Regions from separate parts of the Caldicellulosiruptor obsidiansis OB47 genome, predicted to be linked through region 1. Evidence: riboswitches for the same ligand, from Rfam matches in the RefSeq annotation. Region 1 holds a riboswitch; the other holds the start of a gene.
What was found. Region 1 has a riboswitch for cyclic di-AMP ahead of COB47_RS10040 (beta/alpha barrel domain-containing protein). Riboswitches for the same ligand answer to the same signal wherever they lie in the genome.
Positions count from the first base shown of each region.

Region 2: linked by a shared signal. The riboswitch ahead of COB47_RS08530 (C40 family peptidase) and the one ahead of COB47_RS10040 (beta/alpha barrel domain-containing protein) in region 1 are both predicted to bind cyclic di-AMP.

Region 1 is NC_014392.1:2,146,147-2,155,130, reverse strand. Features, by position in the region: gene COB47_RS10050 (GntR family transcriptional regulator) at 1-576, shown strand, start outside; gene COB47_RS10045 (L-ribulose-5-phosphate 4-epimerase) at 579-1,223, shown strand; gene COB47_RS10040 (beta/alpha barrel domain-containing protein) at 1,319-2,677, opposite strand; cyclic di-AMP (ydaO/yuaA leader) riboswitch at 2,684-2,835, opposite strand; gene COB47_RS12245 (hypothetical protein) at 2,800-2,958, shown strand; gene COB47_RS12670 (hypothetical protein) at 3,011-3,310, shown strand; gene COB47_RS12665 (hypothetical protein) at 3,317-3,574, shown strand; gene COB47_RS10025 (DUF362 domain-containing protein) at 3,642-4,763, opposite strand; gene COB47_RS10020 (anthranilate synthase component II) at 5,000-5,563, shown strand; gene pabB (aminodeoxychorismate synthase component I) at 5,573-6,892, shown strand; gene COB47_RS10010 (aminotransferase class IV) at 6,909-7,661, shown strand; gene COB47_RS10005 (4Fe-4S binding protein) at 7,726-8,984, opposite strand, start outside.
Region 2 is NC_014392.1:1,830,131-1,839,114, forward strand. Features, by position in the region: gene COB47_RS08495 (DUF2273 domain-containing protein) at 1-149, opposite strand, end outside; gene COB47_RS08500 (glycosyltransferase family 2 protein) at 897-1,850, shown strand; gene COB47_RS08505 (GtrA family protein) at 1,837-2,316, shown strand; gene aroE (shikimate dehydrogenase) at 2,641-3,480, opposite strand; gene COB47_RS08520 (YqeG family HAD IIIA-type phosphatase) at 3,477-3,986, opposite strand; gene COB47_RS08525 (hypothetical protein) at 4,160-5,059, shown strand; gene COB47_RS08530 (C40 family peptidase) at 5,125-6,081, opposite strand; cyclic di-AMP (ydaO/yuaA leader) riboswitch at 6,086-6,248, opposite strand; gene COB47_RS08535 (lactate utilization protein) at 6,350-6,991, opposite strand; gene COB47_RS08540 (ABC transporter ATP-binding protein) at 6,988-8,238, opposite strand; gene COB47_RS08545 (FecCD family ABC transporter permease) at 8,243-8,984, opposite strand, start outside.

The DNA.
Region 1 (8,984 bases):
GACATTCCTATAATTTTCATCAACACTATTTTAGAAGGCATTGCTCAAAACTATATAATAACCAAAGACCAGGAAGCTGTTTACAGGCTTACATGCAGCCTCATAAAAAGCGGTTGCAAAAAGCTTCTTGGCATTTTCAAAGGCGACGATTTGCAGGGGATAAAAAGATACAATGGTTTTGAGAAAGCATCCAGGGAGGCACAGGCAGAGTTTGATGCAATCTTTTTTACAAGTGAGGAGTATAATTTTGTACATAACAGAGCAGCTGAAGTCATATCAAGAGAGAAATTTGATGCGGCCGTTTGCTATAACGACAAAATTGCTCTTCCTCTTTGTGTAAAGCTAAAGGAAATGGGATTTAGAATTCCTCAGGATATATCAGTTACTGGATATGACAACTCACTTCTTTCTACACTGACAGATATAAAGCTTACAACAGTTGAGCACCCAAAAGAAAAACTTGGTGAGATGGCCGCAAAGACAGCAGTTGCCATGATAAAGAAGAGCAGAAGTGGTGTCAAAGCAGAGATCGAATGTGAGATAATCTTCAGAAATTCAACAAAAGGAGGATTTTGAAAATGCTTGAGAGTTTAAAAGAGCTTGTTTGCAAATACAATCTTTATCTTCCAAAATTTGGCCTTGTTACATGGACATCTGGGAATGTCTCGGCGCGTGACCCTGAGACAAACCTTGTGGTCATAAAACCATCCGGTGTTATGTACGACGAACTGACACCTGATAAGATGGTTGTGGTTGACATGGACGGGAACGTTGTTGAAGGAAGTTTAAAGCCATCAACAGACACTCTCACACATCTTTATGTATACAAACACATGCCACACATAAATGCTGTTGTCCATACACATTCTAACTATGCAACAGCATTTGCAGCGCTTGGCCAGCCAATAAAAGTGTATTTGACAGCAATTGCTGATGAGTTTGGCTGTGAGATTCCTTGCGGACCATACGCTCAAATTGGTGGTGAAGACATTGGCAAGGTGATAGTTGAGTATATAGGTTCAAGCCCTGCAATTCTTCTTCAAAACCATGGAGTATTTACAATAGGAAGGAATGTTGATGAGGCAGTCAAGGCTGCTGTGATGGTTGAAGATGTAGCAAAAACTGTATTTATTGCAAAGATGATGGGAGAGCCTATAGAAATTCCACCTGAAGAGGTAAAAAGAGCGCACGAAAGGTATATGACAAAGTATGGACAAAAGTAAGCAATGCTTACCCCCAGCACAAGACAAAATTAAAAGGGCTGAAAGGATAAAAAACTTTTTTGAGCTTTTCCCTTCAGCCCTTTTTTGTTATAAAATTATATTCCAAATACCTCTTTTACAACCTCTTTTAACTCATCATCACTTATAGATGTATTTCTTCCATTTTCATATTGATTGTCTACCCACTCTTTGACCTTCTGAACTCTTGGGTCTTTTTTATCAACCTGTACGTCAATGCCGCTATCTTTGAAGTACCTGTTTATCCAAATAACAATTCCAGCAATGCCTGAGTAGGCATCAATTATGACCTTTGGAGGTCTACCTAAGATTTTTCCTGTATCAAAGATGTTATATATTTCCTCATCCTTCATAAGTCCATCTGCATGAATTCCAGCTCGTGTTGCGTTAAAGTTGTCACCAACAAACGGTGTCATTGGTGGGATCTCATATCCAATCTCTTTTTTGAAATAATCTGCAATCTCAGAGATGACAGCAACATTCATGCCATCTGCTGACCCTCTTATCTGAATGTATTCCATTACCATTGCTTCTAATGGAGTGTTGCCTGTCCGCTCACCTATTCCTAAAAGCGATGTGTTTACCATTGAAGCACCATAAAGCCATGCCATTGTAGAGTTTATCACAGCCTTATAAAAATCGTTGTGACCATGCCACTCAAGCCACTCAGAAGGCACTTCACCATAGTTTACGATTCCATAGATTATCTGCGGAACACTTCTTGGCAGAGCAACACCGGGGATGGGTGAGCCAAGCCCTAAGGTGTCGCAAGCTCTGATTTTAACAGGCATATTTGCCTCTTTTGAAAGTTTCATGAGCTCATTTATAAATGGAAGGACAAAACCGTAAAAATCAGCTCTTGTAATGTCTTCAAAATGGCATCTTGGAATTATTCCTGCCTCTAAAGCTGCCGATACAATTTCTAAGTACTGTTTCAATGCCTGACTGCGTGTCATCCTTAGTTTCTTGAAAATGTGATAGTCAGAACATGAGACAAGTATTCCTGTTTCCTTGATACCAAGGCTTTTTACAATTTCAAAGTCCTCCTTTTTTGCGCGAATCCAGGCAGTCACCTTTGGAAAATCATATCCTTTTTCTAAACACTTTAAAACTGCTTCCTTGTCCTGCTTTGAGTAGACAAAAAACTCTGTGTGAAGAATAACACCGCTTCCATTGTCAAGCTCATGCAAGTAGTCATAAATTCTACAGATTTGTTCAATAGTGTAAGGCGAGCGCGACTGCTGACCGTCTCTGAAGGTTGTGTCTGTGATGTAAAGCCGCTCAGGAACATTCATTGGCACAATTCTGTGGTTGAAAACAAGCCTTGGTACCTCATTGTAAGGGTAGATGTTCCTGAAAAGATTTGGTTCTTCAACATCTCTGAACTGATACTCAATCTCGAGAATGTGAGTTTTTTGATTGAACTTAACATTCATAAAACAATAACCTCCCTTTCAAAGCTTCGGGGGTTAGCTGACGGGTTCGGGCAGAAAGGGATATTTGCCCTACAAGGCAAGATGCCTTGATTCACCCCAAAAAAGTGGGTCCCCCCTATCCTGTGGATATTACCACAGGAATTCAGCTTTGTTATAAGTATTATGATACCATTATGATACCAAAGAAAAAGATAATAAACAAGAGATTTAGAATTAATATTCAGAAAGAAGAGAAACAACTCTTGATTTCTTTTATTTTAAATGTTACTATTACAATATAAAGGTACAAAAATAACAAAATACTTGTTCATTAAAAAGGTGGGAAAAAATGAAATGAAAAAATTTTATATAGCTATATTAGCGATATTGATTTTGGTGTTTGTGTTTATTGCTATCGTAAAGGGAAGTTTTTCAATTACGCTTTGGAGAGCAGGGTTCAATTTTGCTAACATACAAACATTAGCGAGGAGTTTTGATGATAATGGTAATGAAATTAAAATCATAAAAACAAATTCGAAAAAGAATGATATTGTGCTTGTTTATTTAGTTAAAAACAAATTTGGATTTTGGAAGGTTGGATATTTTACACCATCTTCTTCTAATAAATTAGCAGTTATTGGATGGATGAGATAGAGTGCTGTGAGACGATTTAAGGCTGATGAGGATCCTCTTTTTGAAGCTGAATATCACAAAATTTATTATGGCAATAATGCCATAAAGCGTATAGAGTTTTTGCCAGGTCAAATTCCTGAAAACGTAGCCGTAAGTATTTGGCAAGCTGGTAAAGAATATTATATTCATCTTGTTTGTTTTGAAACAGGTAAGGATAGTCCATTGAATAGTATTGATATATATTCTCTATTACTGAAAAATAAATGTATAGCAAATTTGAGATAATAGAAAATATTATATGAAAGGGGCTCTCCACCTATTTTTTGGACAGCCCCTAAATTTATTGTGCAATTTAAACTTTGATCAGTTCATATTCCAAACTTCCAAGTCCAATCTCTTGAGCATGTTTTAATGCTACTCTCCAGTCTGTGTCAGGATGTACACTTTTGAACCTGTCAATCTTGCCATCAACCTCAATGTGCTTTGCCTTTTCAAACACAGACCCAGCTGGTGTGAATGCAGAGCTATTTACAAGGTCAACACATGCCTTGTCAAGCGCAACAGGGTCAAACGATGCTGCAATGCCAATGTCAGGTGCAACAGGAATATCGTTGTGTGACCAGCAGTCGCAGTCAGGAGAGATGTTCATTATAAAATTTATATGAAAATTAGGCTTGTCTTTGAGCACTGCATAAGTATACTCAGCAATCTTCTCACTTGCAATTGATGCTGCCTCATCCCACTTGACAGTCGCTGCGCCAAACTGGCACACAGCAACGCACTGACCACACCCAACACACTTTTCATAATCAATAGCAGCCTTCTTTTTCTCATTGAGCGTAATAGCAAGCTGTGCGCAGCTTTTTACACACATTCCACACCCGACACATTTTGAAACCTTTATAACCGGCTTTGAAGATGAGTGCATAAAAAGTTTTCCACCGCGCGAACCAGAACCCATACCAATGTTTTTTATAGCACCGCCAAAACCAGTCATTTCATGACCTTTGAAGTGGTTCATTGAGATTATAATGTCAGCATCCGCAATGGCAGAACCAATCTTTGCTTTTTGTGTGTGTTTGAGGTTTACCTCAATCTCTCTGTACTCTGTCCCTTTCAGACCATCTGCAATGATTACATGGCAGCCAAGCACAAGCGGGTTAAACCCATTTTCGTAAGCTGCTTCTAAGTGGTCCAAAGCGTTGCTTCTTCTTCCAGTGTAGAGAGTGTTAGCATCTGTGACAAAAGGTTTACCACCAAGATTTTTAATGAGTTTTACAATCCTTGCAACATAGTTTGGTCTTATATAAGCAAGATTTCCAGGTTCACCAAAATGGACTTTGATAGCAACAAACTTGTTTTTAAAATCGATTGTTTCAATCCCTGCTTTTTTTACAAGGTTTTCGAGCTTATCAAGCATATTATACCCGGGTTTAGTTTTAAAATCTGTAAAATACACCTTTGATTTTGCCATTTTACCTTTTCAACTCCTTTCAAAATTTTCAGGTAAGTAAAATTATAATCCTTTTTTGATATTTGTGAATAGCTCAATTTTAACAGAATGTTGTAAAATGTTGATATGTGTCTTTGCAAGTTATAGTATAATAATGAAAAGCTCAAGAATACAAGAATGCACTTTTTTGATATAAAGTATCACAAGAGATACTATCAAAAATAGTCTCTAGCAAACTAAGGAAGGTGTTTTTTACAATGAAGGTCTTGATTGTTGACAATTTTGATTCGTTTACGTATAATCTCTACAACTATTTTTTGAGACTGAAGACGGATACTACTGTGATAAACCGTGACAAGCTTACTATAGAAGATATTTACAAGTTAAACCCGAGTCACATTGTTCTTTCTCCTGGACCGGGAAGACCTTTTGATGATAGGATTTTGTTTGAAATCATAGATAGGTTTAAAGAGTCAAAAAATATTCTTGGTGTATGTCTTGGACATCAAGCAATTGGCATGTTCTTTGGAGCAAAACTAAAAAAAGCAAAAAGACCTATGCACGGGATTGTAGATACAATATTTCATGACCAAAAAGGAATATTTGAAAACCTCAAAAATCCTCTGCGCGTTGTGCGATACCACTCTCTTGTAATAGATGATATTGACACTCTACAACTTACCGTCACAGCAACATCGCAAGAGGGAGAGGTTATGGGTATAAGACACAAAAGGTTTAAAATAGAGGGTGTTCAGTTTCATCCTGAATCAATTGCAACTCAGCATGGACTTTTGATGCTTAAAAATTTTTTAAAAGGGTGAGAATTAAGAGTGCAGATTTTAGTTTATAACATAGTACCTGACCCATTTTTGATTTTTTGTCATTTGAAAACCGATTTTTCAGTTTTGCTTGAGAGCAGTATGCTGAGTAGAAAGTATGGGAGATATTCTTTTTTGTTTTTAAAGCCCAAGGAAGTTTATATATTGAGTGAAGACGATAATGTTTTTGAATATTTAAACCAACTTTCAAATAAAGTAACAGAAAAATTTAACCCTTCTGGCTTTGTCTTCAATGGTGGCTTTGCAGGATACTTTTCTTATAACTTTGGTGTTGACCTTTTTGAAGTTGAAAGGAAAAAAGATACCTCTTATGTACCCAAAGCATATTTTGGATATTTTGAAGATTTTATAGTCATTGACCACTTTGAAAAAAGGACATATGCTTCTTTTACATCCAAAGCCTTGGCAAGGGAATTTGAAATAATACTAAAAAGTGAAAACCTTGCTCTGCCAAGCTTTAAAAAGTCTGAGGTTGAAAGAGCTTGGTGCAACTTTGAAAAGTCAGAATACATGCAGGCAGTGAAAAGAATAAAGGACTATATTTACGAAGGTGATGTTTACCAGGTAAACCTTTCACAGCGCTTTTTTGTAAAAGGCGTATTTGATCCTGACTTTTTGTATTTTGACCTCAGAAAAAGAAACTATGGCTGTTACCATGCGTATATAAAGTTTCCACAAGCATCAATAATATCAACGTCGCCTGAACTTTTTTTGAGAAAAAGAGGGGATACTATAATAACCAAACCCATAAAAGGTACATCTAAGCGCGGGAAAACACCAGAAGAAGACAGAGCTTTGAAAGATGAATTATATAACAATATAAAGTGCAGGTCAGAGCTTTTGATGATTGTTGACCTTGAGAGAAATGATTTTGCCAAGATATGTATTCCAGAGTCAATTGAAGTTGAAAAACTCTTTGATGTTGAGGAATATTCAACAGTTTTTCATCTTGTCTCAACAATAAAGGGAAATCTTTTAAACGGTGTAGATTTGAAAAGGATAATTGAAGCAACCTTTCCTGGCGGTTCAATAACAGGTGCACCAAAGCTAAATGCTATAAAGATTATAGAGGAGCTTGAGAAGTGTCCGCGAGGAATATACTGCGGCTCTATTGGTTATATCTCAAACAATTTCAACATGGATTTTAACATTGCAATCAGAACGCTTGTTGTAGAAGGTGACACGGCATACTTTAGTGTTGGCGGCGGTATTGTATGGGACTCTCAAGAAGAGGATGAGTGGTGGGAGACAATCTACAAAGGGAGACCGTTTTTTGAAATTTTGGGGATAAACCATTTTGCAGGTGCTTGAAAAGGAGGTTCAAAATTTGGAAAAGTTTTTCCATTCATATGGCTTTGGTTTGTTTCCTTTTGAGACAATCTATTTTGATAAAAAGGGTGCACATTTTTTGTATGACCATTTCATGAGATTTAAAAGGGCTTTTTGGATACTTGGGCTTGGATTTGATTTAGGATTTGAAAAGTTCAAGGAAACCTTAGAGAGGTATATAGCCTGCTATGGGAAAGATTATGGTGGGGTAAGAATTTTATGTCTTGATGGCAATTTGATTTTAGAACTAAAGGAAGTAAGGTATAGCAAAGCTCTTTTCCAAAAAGGTTTTGAGCTAAAAATCGCACGGACAAGAAAGGATAAAGCTAATATACTCAACTATATAAAAACTACCAATATAGGTGTCAATTTAATTGAAGAAAAAAGTGCCAAGAGAAAAGGATTTGACAGCTGTCTTTTTCTCAATCAAGATGGTTTTATATGCGAGGCAGCGTTTGCTAACATTTTTTTTAGAAAAGATAAAGTGATTTATACCCCTCACATTTTGTGCGGTCTGCTTCCTGGCATTGTCAGAAAACATGTGATACGGGTATCAGAGGAGTTAGGGTACATGGTAAAAAAGGCTTATTTGAAAATAGAAGATATTAAGAATATGGATGAATGTTTTATTACAAGCAGTATAGCAGGCATTTTCCCTGTTTTGCGGATTGATAACATTGAGTTTAAACAGCGAAGTTTTGCAGAGTATTTACTGAGCATGGAAAAATTTGAACGGCCGTGGGTGTGTTAAAAGATAAAAAACAACAAAAAATGGGCTGCTAAACCCTCTTAATTTTGAGCAGCCCGTGTGCTTTTTAATTTTGTGCCGATTCAGTATTTTCAATCTTTGCCTTACTGAGCGCATCTTCTACTGCCATGATAATACCATAAGAGGTCCTTGTTGCACCAGAGATAATATCAACATTTGTTGACTGAGACTCTATTATCTCTTTAGGAATAATCTCAAATGGCAGCTGTGCAAAGCTTGGTGTTTCGTGATGAGAGATTATTTGAATATCTGTAATTTTATCGTTTTTGATTGTAACCTGAACAACAAGCCCTGGTCTGTATCCAAAACCTTCGCCTGTATATGTTCCATCTTTGTAAATTTTAGAGGCAGATTTTTGTGTGGTAGTTTCCTGAGAATTTTGTGTAACAAGGCTTGTATTTTCTGATTCAGTTTGATTTTCTTGCAAGCCCGAGTTATTTTCAGATTGGATACTTTGTGAAAAAGTTGTTGAAGGTTTTGAAGATGAAAATTTTTGGTTCAATGGTTCAATAGAAAAAGCAGTAGCAAAAAAGCTTGCAACTGAAAACATGCCTGCAATGGCTGCGGCAGAGGTATACCGTGGGTCTATTTTGGTCTTTGCGATGTTCAGCTCAATATTTAACCTTGGACAGCTTTCAACGCATTTTACACACGCTATGCACTCACCTTTGTAATTTTCAACATTATTCATATCTATTCCCATTGGGCACGTGCTACTACATATGCTGCACTTTCCACAGTTTTTGTCTGCCTTTTTGACAAATAAAAGTTTTGCTCTGGAGATTATATTGAAGATTGCACCAAGTGGGCAGAAGTATCTGCAATGGGCTCTGTTTACAAAAAGGCTCAAGATTAATACAAACACAAAAAATACAAAGCTTGGCAAGTATGTCTTTATATCAAAATTCAAAGATAGCAGGTTGTCAAAGGCATCCCAGGGGTCAGCATAAAAAGTTTTTCCAAACGTCCACACAATCACAATGAGATACACAAGCACAAGGTATTTTATCATTTTAAGAAAGCTATCTAATTTTTTAGGCATTTCAAATGTCTTTTTAAAGATTTTCTTGGCCAAAAAATGTATCCATTCCAAAATGCTCCCGAATGCACATACCCAGCCGCAAAAAAACCTTCCCAAAAAGATTGTGATAATCAGGGTTACAATAAGCATTATAAAGTTCTGATTAAATTGAAAGTTTTCCTTGCCCAAAAAGGCTAAATAAAGGCTTTTTATTTGAGATATAAGCATTGCAAAAGAAAGAGGAAAGAAAATAAGTGAAATAAGCTGGATGAAAAACCTTAGTA
Region 2 (8,984 bases), 320 kb from region 1:
CCTAATATTATTCCAACAATGACAACTACTGTTATCAGGATAGCTTTGACAATTCCAACTTCTAAAATAAACAGAATCAAAATAAGAGCTAAAGCTCCGCCTACCAACATTCCCACATTTTCTTTTATGAATTTTTCTAATTTATTCAATCACCCACACCCCCTCGAATATTTTTCATATATTTTTGTGAACCTTTTGCAAATAAATTTACACATTTTCTTACTTTTTATTATACTACGCTTAAATTAATTGCGCAATTTAAAAAATTTTTGGATAGTGCTAAACGTTGTTAGTTACTTTTTTATTGAAAACTGCCTCTATCTAAGAAATTACAACACCATAGAGATTCTAAAGTTTTACAGAAGCTGGCAATTCTTTCCATTACTTTTTTTATATTATTTGTTTAATTACTTCACTTTTCGTGCTCCCCTCTTTATACGCTGTTCTAAAATCAGGAAGATTAACCATTGAGCGAATTCCTTGTTATGTTAAAATACATATAAATAGTCCCAGAAAGGAATTAAGTATTATTCGCTCTAACAATGCTGTCAAATCTTTAACCTCTAATTTGCTTTTTGAAATTTTCTTTTTCATTCTGTTACTAAGAAAGAAAATTTTTTAATGTCTAACATCCGGAAGTGGTATTGATACTTTTAATTACTTGGTTACATGGAAGTAGTCTGCTGAGTTTTTATTTTTTTATTACCAAAAAGGTTGAGAAATTCCTGCATTATTCTTACAGAAGATAAAGTATTAATGATTATTCCGAATAATTGGTTATTTCTGAAATTTTATATCCATTAAACAGAATAGTTTTCTTTCAATAATTATAAGTTGAAGTTCTGAAAAAGGTGAGATATAATTTAATAAAAATTCACGAAGAAAGGATTTATACCATGCTACCAAAAGTATATTTTGTAATCCCATGCTACAACGAAGAAGAGATGCTTCCTTATACAATTGAGAAGATGCTGCAAAAGTTTGACGATCTTTTGAAAAAGGGACTAATATCCGAAAACAGCAGAATTGTCTTTGTGGATGATGGGAGCAAAGACAAAACTTGGCAGCTAATAAAAGAGGCAACAAAAGACATAAAGTTTGTTGGTGTAAAACTTTCGAGAAACTGTGGCCATCAAAATGCTTTGATGGCTGGAATGAGCTATGCTCTGAAGTTTTGTGACTGTGTAATTACATTGGATGCTGATTTGCAGGATGATATAAACGTGATTGACGAGTTTATCAAAAAGTTTGAAGAAGGCTATGATGTTGTGTATGGTGTTCGAAGCAACAGAAAAACTGATACATTTTTCAAAAGGTTTACAGCACAGAGTTTTTATAAGCTGATGCGGGTATTTGGAGTTGAAATTGTGTATAACCATGCTGATTACAGGCTTTTGAGTAAAAAAGCCTTGGAGTTTTTGATGCAGTTTGAAGAGAGAAATTTGTTCTTAAGGGGGCTAATCCCACTGATTGGGCTCAAATCAACAATTGTGTATTATGAAAGACAAGAAAGAATTGCAGGTAAGACAAAATATCCACTCAAAAAGATGCTTTCTTTTGCCTTTGAAGGAATAACCTCATTTTCTGTAAAGCCAATAAAATATATAACTTTTGCAGGCTTTTTGATGTTTTTACTCAGCATTGCAATTTTGATATATGCAATAGTTCAGAAGATAAGAGGACAAGCCATTGCAGGTTGGACCTCTTTAACCATTTCAATTTGGTTTATAGGCGGGCTTCAGCTTGTTGCACTGGGATTGATTGGTGAGTATATAGGGAAGATTTATAAAGAGGTAAAGAGACGACCGCTATATTTTATTGAGGAGATAGCAAAAGATGAACATGAGTAATGTATCCCTCAAAAGAAAGTTTATTTTAAAAATTCATTCAAAGGTCAATCAATTACTTGAACTTGTCAAATTTTCAATTGTAGGGGTTATAAACACAACAATTGATTTTGCAGTCTTTTTTGTTTGCTATTCTATTTTGCATTTTAATTCTTCTTTCAGTCAGGTTTTTGGCTACACGGCTGGTATGGTCAACAGTTTTTTGATGAACAAAAAGTGGACATTTGAAGATAGCACAAAAGGACGTATAATAATACTAAAAGTAGTAAAGTTTGCCTTTACAAATATTATCTCATTGCTACTCTCAATTGTAATGATAAAACTTTCAAGGCTATATCTGTCAAACTCAATTTTAATTGCAAAAATACTTGCAACTTTATGTGCTCAAGGGGTAAACTATATTTTATATAAGTTCTGGGTGTTTACTAAAATGGAGACAAATAATGAGAGTATTCAAAAAAACATGTAAAAAGATTTTTGAGTACATTGTCGCTTTATTGCTGGTATTTCTCTTTTTGTTATCCTAATTACTATAGATTTTTGCTCTAACAAGAAAAAGTTTTAGGATATAGTTCCCGAAAGTGTTAATATTCTGTGTTTTCGAGGGATGTAATAGCTTGTTGAACAAATGATTTTCCATTAATATAAAGGTTATTGCAAATTGTATTAGCATATTTGGGAGAAATTTGAGACTTATCGTTTTTTGGTACATACCTCTCTTAAATGAGCAACCCACCTCCAATCTACATGCCTCTTGTATGTCTTAATACCCTATAACCTTATATTTTCCAAGCTATATTTTTTTCTCGCACTCCTTTAGGATTTCAAGTAAAAAACTTGGAGAAAGATTTACTATATCAAACCAAATCTTTTCAGCTTCAACTGCCTGGTACACAAGCATCTTAAGACCATTTTCAGTTTTTGACCCTTTCTTTTCGGCTTTTTCCAAAAAAGTGGTCTTAGGAGGATTGTATATCATATCATATACAAAAACTGGTATGCCAGCCACATAGTTTTCAAAGTCAAAAGGACTGCTTTCAATATTCGGATACATTCCCACAGATGTTGTGTTAATAATTATATCGTATTTAAACTCATATCTTCTTAGCCATTCTACTGGAAGGATTTTCAAAATGTCTTGAAAAACCTCTCTTAACCTTTCTGCCTTCTCATATGTCCTGTTTGCAACAAACACCTCTTTTGCACCCATCCTGTAAAGTCCATAGATGCAGGCTTTTGCTGCACCACCGCTACCGAGCACCAATATTTTTTTGTCTTTTACGTCAACCCCTATATCCTCCAAGCTTTTTTTAAACCCTATCCAATCGGTATTGTAAGCCAAAAGCTTCCCTTCCTCTTTCTTCACTGTGTTTGCCGCTTTTATTATTCTGACATCTTCTGAGACTTCATCACAAAACTCCAAAATATCTTCCTTGTAAGGAATTGTTATGTTAAATCCAATAACATCCTTATCTTTTCTCACCATCTCAACAAATTCTTTTAGTTTTACAAAATCAGAGAGTTCGACATTTGAATAAACCGCGTCAATGCCCAATTCAGACAAAATTTTGTTATGAACAAAAGGTGAAATTGAGTGTTTTAAGCTCTTACCAATCAAAAAAAGCTTTTTCATTCCCTCTCATCCTTTTCGTAGTACTTTAATATTTTCTTTTCAAAAATCCTGTTTATCCTTGTTACAAAAAACTCCTTTTCTTTTAATGGTCGGACCAATATCACAAAGAGTTTTAACCTTTTTGCGCCTATAACATCTGTGAAGAACTGATCACCTATCACAGCTGTTTGATGATTTTTCTTGCCTTGATGAAGCAACTGCGATGCTTTCAAAAATCCAGACTTTAAAGGTTTTTTAGCATTATAGATGGCAGGAATTCCAAGCATGCTTTCTATTTTTTTGACTCTATCTTTCTGGTTGTTCGAAACAAGGCAAATTTTAAATCCCATCTTTTGAGCCTTTTTAAGCCACTCAATAATCTCGTCTCTTACATCAAACTCTCCCCATGCAACTATTGTGTTGTCTATGTCGATAATTAGATAGTTTATTCCTCTTTTTATAAGACTTTCAAGATCAATATTCAATATACTTTGACATATCATATCAGGTTTGAACTTTTTTAGCATCTCTATACCCTTTCTCTCCCTTTTGCCATCTAAAAATTGTCAAACAAAAAATGAATCTACACAACTTTTTTGTTTTTTGATTTGTGAAAATACAACCTGATAAGGTATAATTTAATTATATTCTAAGCCTTTATATTTTTCAAAATAAATTGAAAAGGGGGAAGAGATTAAAAATGGTTGAGGTAAAGAAAGTTGAGTATATGGGCTGGGAAAACTGCTACAAAATTTCTAATGGAAAAATCGAAGCAGTTGTCACAACAGACGTGGGACCAAGAATAATTCATTTTGGATTTGAAGGTGGCAAGAACGTATTCTGCGTGGTGGAAGACCAGGCAGGAAAAGTTGGTGGCGATGAGTGGAGAATATATGGTGGAACAAGACTGTGGCACAGTCCCGAAGCTATGCCACGCTCTTATTTTCCTGACAATCATAAAATAGACTTTGAAATTGTGGAAAATGGCATTGTACTGAAACAGCCCACCGAAACTACAACTTTTTTGCAAAAGACAATTGAACTGAAGTTTCACCCAACAGAAGCGGAGGCTTATGTAACATACAAAATCAAGAACAAAGGTCTTTTTGAAGTCAAGTTCGCAATCTGGGCACTTTCTGTAATGGCACCTGGTGGAGTTGAAGTTATGCCAATTCCAAAGATTGATACAGGACTTTTACCAAGCTATCCTTTGGTCATGTGGCCATATACAAAACTTAACGACCATAGAGTCTTGTGGGGTGAAGATTTTATTATCCTAAGACAGGATAAAAACTGCAAGCCACCGTTTAAGATTGGATATCCAAATTTAGACGGCTGGGCTTGCTATTTAAACGATGGAAACTTATTTATAAAACAATACAAACATATAGATGGTGCAGAGTACCCTGACTTTGGATGTTCTTACGAAACATATACAACCGATTTCATGCTTGAGATGGAAACTCTAAGTCCACTTTACACTGTCGCTCCGGGCAAAGAGATTTCTCATCTTGAGGTTTGGCAGCTCAAGAAAGTTGATGCTACTATTGAAAATGAAGAAGATGTCAAAAACCTGATTTTGCCTTTGATAAAAAAGTAAAAAGCATTTTTAAACTTGAAAGGGGCTTTTTCCTCTATTTTTCAGGAAAAAGCCCCCTTTTACTTTCATCTTATGACCCTTTTTGCCATCATAAAAAATCTTCCATAATATGAATTCAGGTCAGTCTCTGTTACACATCCCCTTGCACTCGATGCATGAATGAACTTGCCACCGCCTAAATATATGCCAACATGATTTATATAATTTTTCCCGCCATCTGTGTCAAAGAAAAGCAAATCTCCCGGTTCAATTTCACTATACGAAATTCTCACACCATTTGTCCTTGCCATGTCAGCTGCTGTTCTTTCCAAATGTATTCCAAAGTTCTTAAACACAAACTGAACAAATCCTGAACAGTCAAAACCTGTTGATGGCGATGTTCCACCATATGAGTATCTTATACCACGAAATCTTTGAGCAAACTCTAAAATTCTCTGTGCCAGGCTAAGATTAAAAGTTTCTGCTTGAGTTCTTTCAAAACCACCACGTGACACTGTTTTTGATGCAAGCTCAAATGGCATCTTCAAAAGATAATAAGCCATATATCCTACTGTCCCATCAAGCGTCTTTACCTTTACCCAGCCATTTTGCTCTCTTGACAGGACATAGACTTTGCTGCCACTTTTTAATGTCTTTAATACCTTTGATGAGGTTGACATATCACTTCTCAAACGCGCATTGTCTTTTAAAACTGTAGCTTGCGCAGCTTTAGCAGTCGTTTTTTCTGTACTTGCCCTTGAAGTATTTGAAACTGTGCTCTTTTTTTCATTTGTAATAGTTATGTAATCAGACTTTACATACCCAACAATTCCATCATACGAAATCTTTACCCACCCGCCTGCATTTGACAAAACTTGAGCTTCAAACCCTTTGGGGAAAACCCCTAAAATCTTACTATTTGTTGAAGGTGCACTTCTTATATTTATTGTGGAATTCGCCTGGGCTGACTGGGCAAAAGCTTTTGCAGAAAAAAACATCAGAAAAATTCCAAGAATTATAGCTATTAAACATCTAAAATTCATACAAAAACTCCCTTCTTGAGGCTTACGGGATTAGCTGACGGGTTCGGGACAAGAAGGCTATCCCTACGGCAAGTTCTTTCTTGCCGATTCACCCCAATGGCTACTGTGGGTCTCCCGCTGTCTGAGCAATTTTTACAATTTGCTCAGACATTCAGCCTATTAAGTTTATCATTTTGATGTTATTATTTTATTACAAGTCACTTTATTCTGTCAACCCTTTTTTACAGAATTGTTACGCCAATATTTCTAAAATATTACAACCCCTTCTTTAAAAGCCCAAGTCTTCTTTGACCAGCACAACCTTAATCCTGCCCTTTGCTGGAGACCTTCTTGTTACAACAATATGGCTGCAGATGCTATCGCTACTTAAACAATCATGGCATTTTCCGTCCTGGGTGCAAGGCGTATTTTTTGAAAGTCTTTTTGAGTTCATGGGAGATGCAATATTTCTTACCCTCAGCAAACCTTGCTCCTCGTTTAAAACAAGCTTGTTCTTGCCGGCAATCACTATTACATTTTTAGGACCAAAAAGAAGCGCTGCAAGCCTGTTGCCGTTTCCATCTATGTTTATGAGCTTTCCGTCAAGTGTTATTGCGTTTGTTGACATAAGATAGTAGTCAGCCCAGAAAGATTTTCTGTAAATCTCACCAAGCTCCTCAGGCGTTATTCCTTCTTTGTATCTGTCCAAAAAGCTGTAATTGCCATTTCTCAGAAAATCTATCACACCACACTCAAAAAGTGTCATTGACCCACCGCATGATACCACACTGCCTTTTGAAATGAGCTTTTCTAAAAGAGGCACAACATCTTCTTTTTTCTCGACAACAAAACATTCAAAGTTTCTTGCTTCCAAGTTTTTCTTTACAGTTTCAAAGTTTGTATCTATCCACCATGCCTTGTTTGGATTCATTTTAAATCACCCCTTGACATTTTATCGTTTGTCTCTTTTAAGATATAATCTTTCAAGCTCTCAATGTTTGAAACAACTAACGCTTTTTCTTTCAACTCATTGTAAAGATTTGTTGCCAAACCGCCTGTAAAATCGCGCTTTGAAATATCCTCCTCTTCAATTATGCAAAGCTTATTAGCATATCTCAGCGCCTCCAAGTTTTTCAGGTTCTGAACACCAAACGGGATGTTGCACAGCACACACAGGTCTGCTTTCCTTATAAGTTGGACATTTTCAATGTACTCTTTTTCTCCAATTGGCATAAAAGGTTTTGTAAAAACTGTATAGATGGAAAAAAGCTGAGCTGTTTCAAAGTCTGTGTCATTTGTAGAAAGAACACCTGTTGTCACCATGCATCCCATTTCAACCAGCATCCTGTAAAGAAGTTGTGCGCTCCCACCTCCTGCAACAACATGAATGTGCAAAGCTTTTGGGTCTTCTCTCTGGATAAGTTCTATATCAAATATTCCGAAAGGATTTTTGTAAACTATTGCATCAACACCATACACCCTCTTTATGTTTTCCCTATTTAGAACTTCATCTGGTCTTCCAATATCTACTATCTTGCCGTCTTTCATTATAACAATACTGTCGCATACTTTTGTTGCAATTTTTAGATTGTGAATTGCCATTATGACAACCTTGCCATCCAACGCTTCTTGTTTTGCAATCCTTAAAATCTTTTCCTGGTGAGAAATATCAAGATTTGAATTTGGCTCATCCAAAAGCAAAACTTTGCTACTTTGAGCAAGCACACGTGCAAAGGAAGTCCTTTGTCTTTCACCACCTGAAATCTTCAATATATTCGAAAGTTTTTTGCTGGAAAGTTCAACTTGCTCTATTTTCTCCTCTGCAATTTTTTTGCTCTCGTAGGTAGCAAAGAACCTGCTCTTTTCATAGGGAAATCTTCCCATCATCACAACATCAAGAACTGTAAACGGAAAGCTTGAAAAGATGTGCTGTGGCATGTACGAAATAAGCTTTGCTCTTTCTATGTCAGAAAACTTGCTTATCTGCACATCACCAAAACAAATCTTGCCTTCAAAAATTTTGACAAGCCCTGCTAAAGCCTTTATAAGTGTACTTTTACCACTTCCATTTGGCCCAACAAATCCATAGACTTTTCCTTCTTCGAACTTAAGCCTTCCATCTATCTCAACAATGGGATAAGAGTAACCGCATTTAAGGTTTTCAACAAAAAGAGGCATTATTCTATACACTCACCTCATTTTCACGCTTTTTCAGAAGGTACAAAAAGTATGGTACCCCTACTAAAGAGGTTATAATCCCAACCTTTACTTCAACCGGTGAAAACAATGCTCTTGCAATTGTATCACACACAATTAAAAATATTCCACCACTTAAGATTGAAGCAGGTATTAGCCTTCTATAATCGCTTCCAACAATGAATCTTAGCATGTGGGGGACAATTAGCCCAACAAAACTAATCGGTCCTGAGACCGAAACTGATATCCCTGTTATAAGCGAAACAAGAAAAAGCAAACTTCTTTTTAACTTTTCTGGATTTACCCCAATTGTAAAGCTTTCTTCTTCTCCAAGTATCAAAATGTTTATCCTCTTTGCAAAAAGCAAAGAATACAGTATTAATATACAAAGAGGAACAAAGCTAATCTTCACATGTACCCAGCTTCGACCGTCTAAACTACCGAGCATCCAAAATATATATTCGCTTACCTGATACTGATTTATGTTTGAAAGAATCAAAGAGTTTATGGAAGACACAAAAGTTGAAACTGCAATACCAATTAAAATGAGGTTTGTAATGGGCGTTTTGTTGTTCTTGGTTGAAAGCCTATACACTAAAAACGAAATCAAAAGCGCACCTGCAAAAGCAAACAATGGTAAATAAAATATATTTATGGTGTTGAGCGAAAAGGCTATACATAATATGGCACCTAAACTTGCCCCGCTTGACGTTCCAATAATTCCTGGG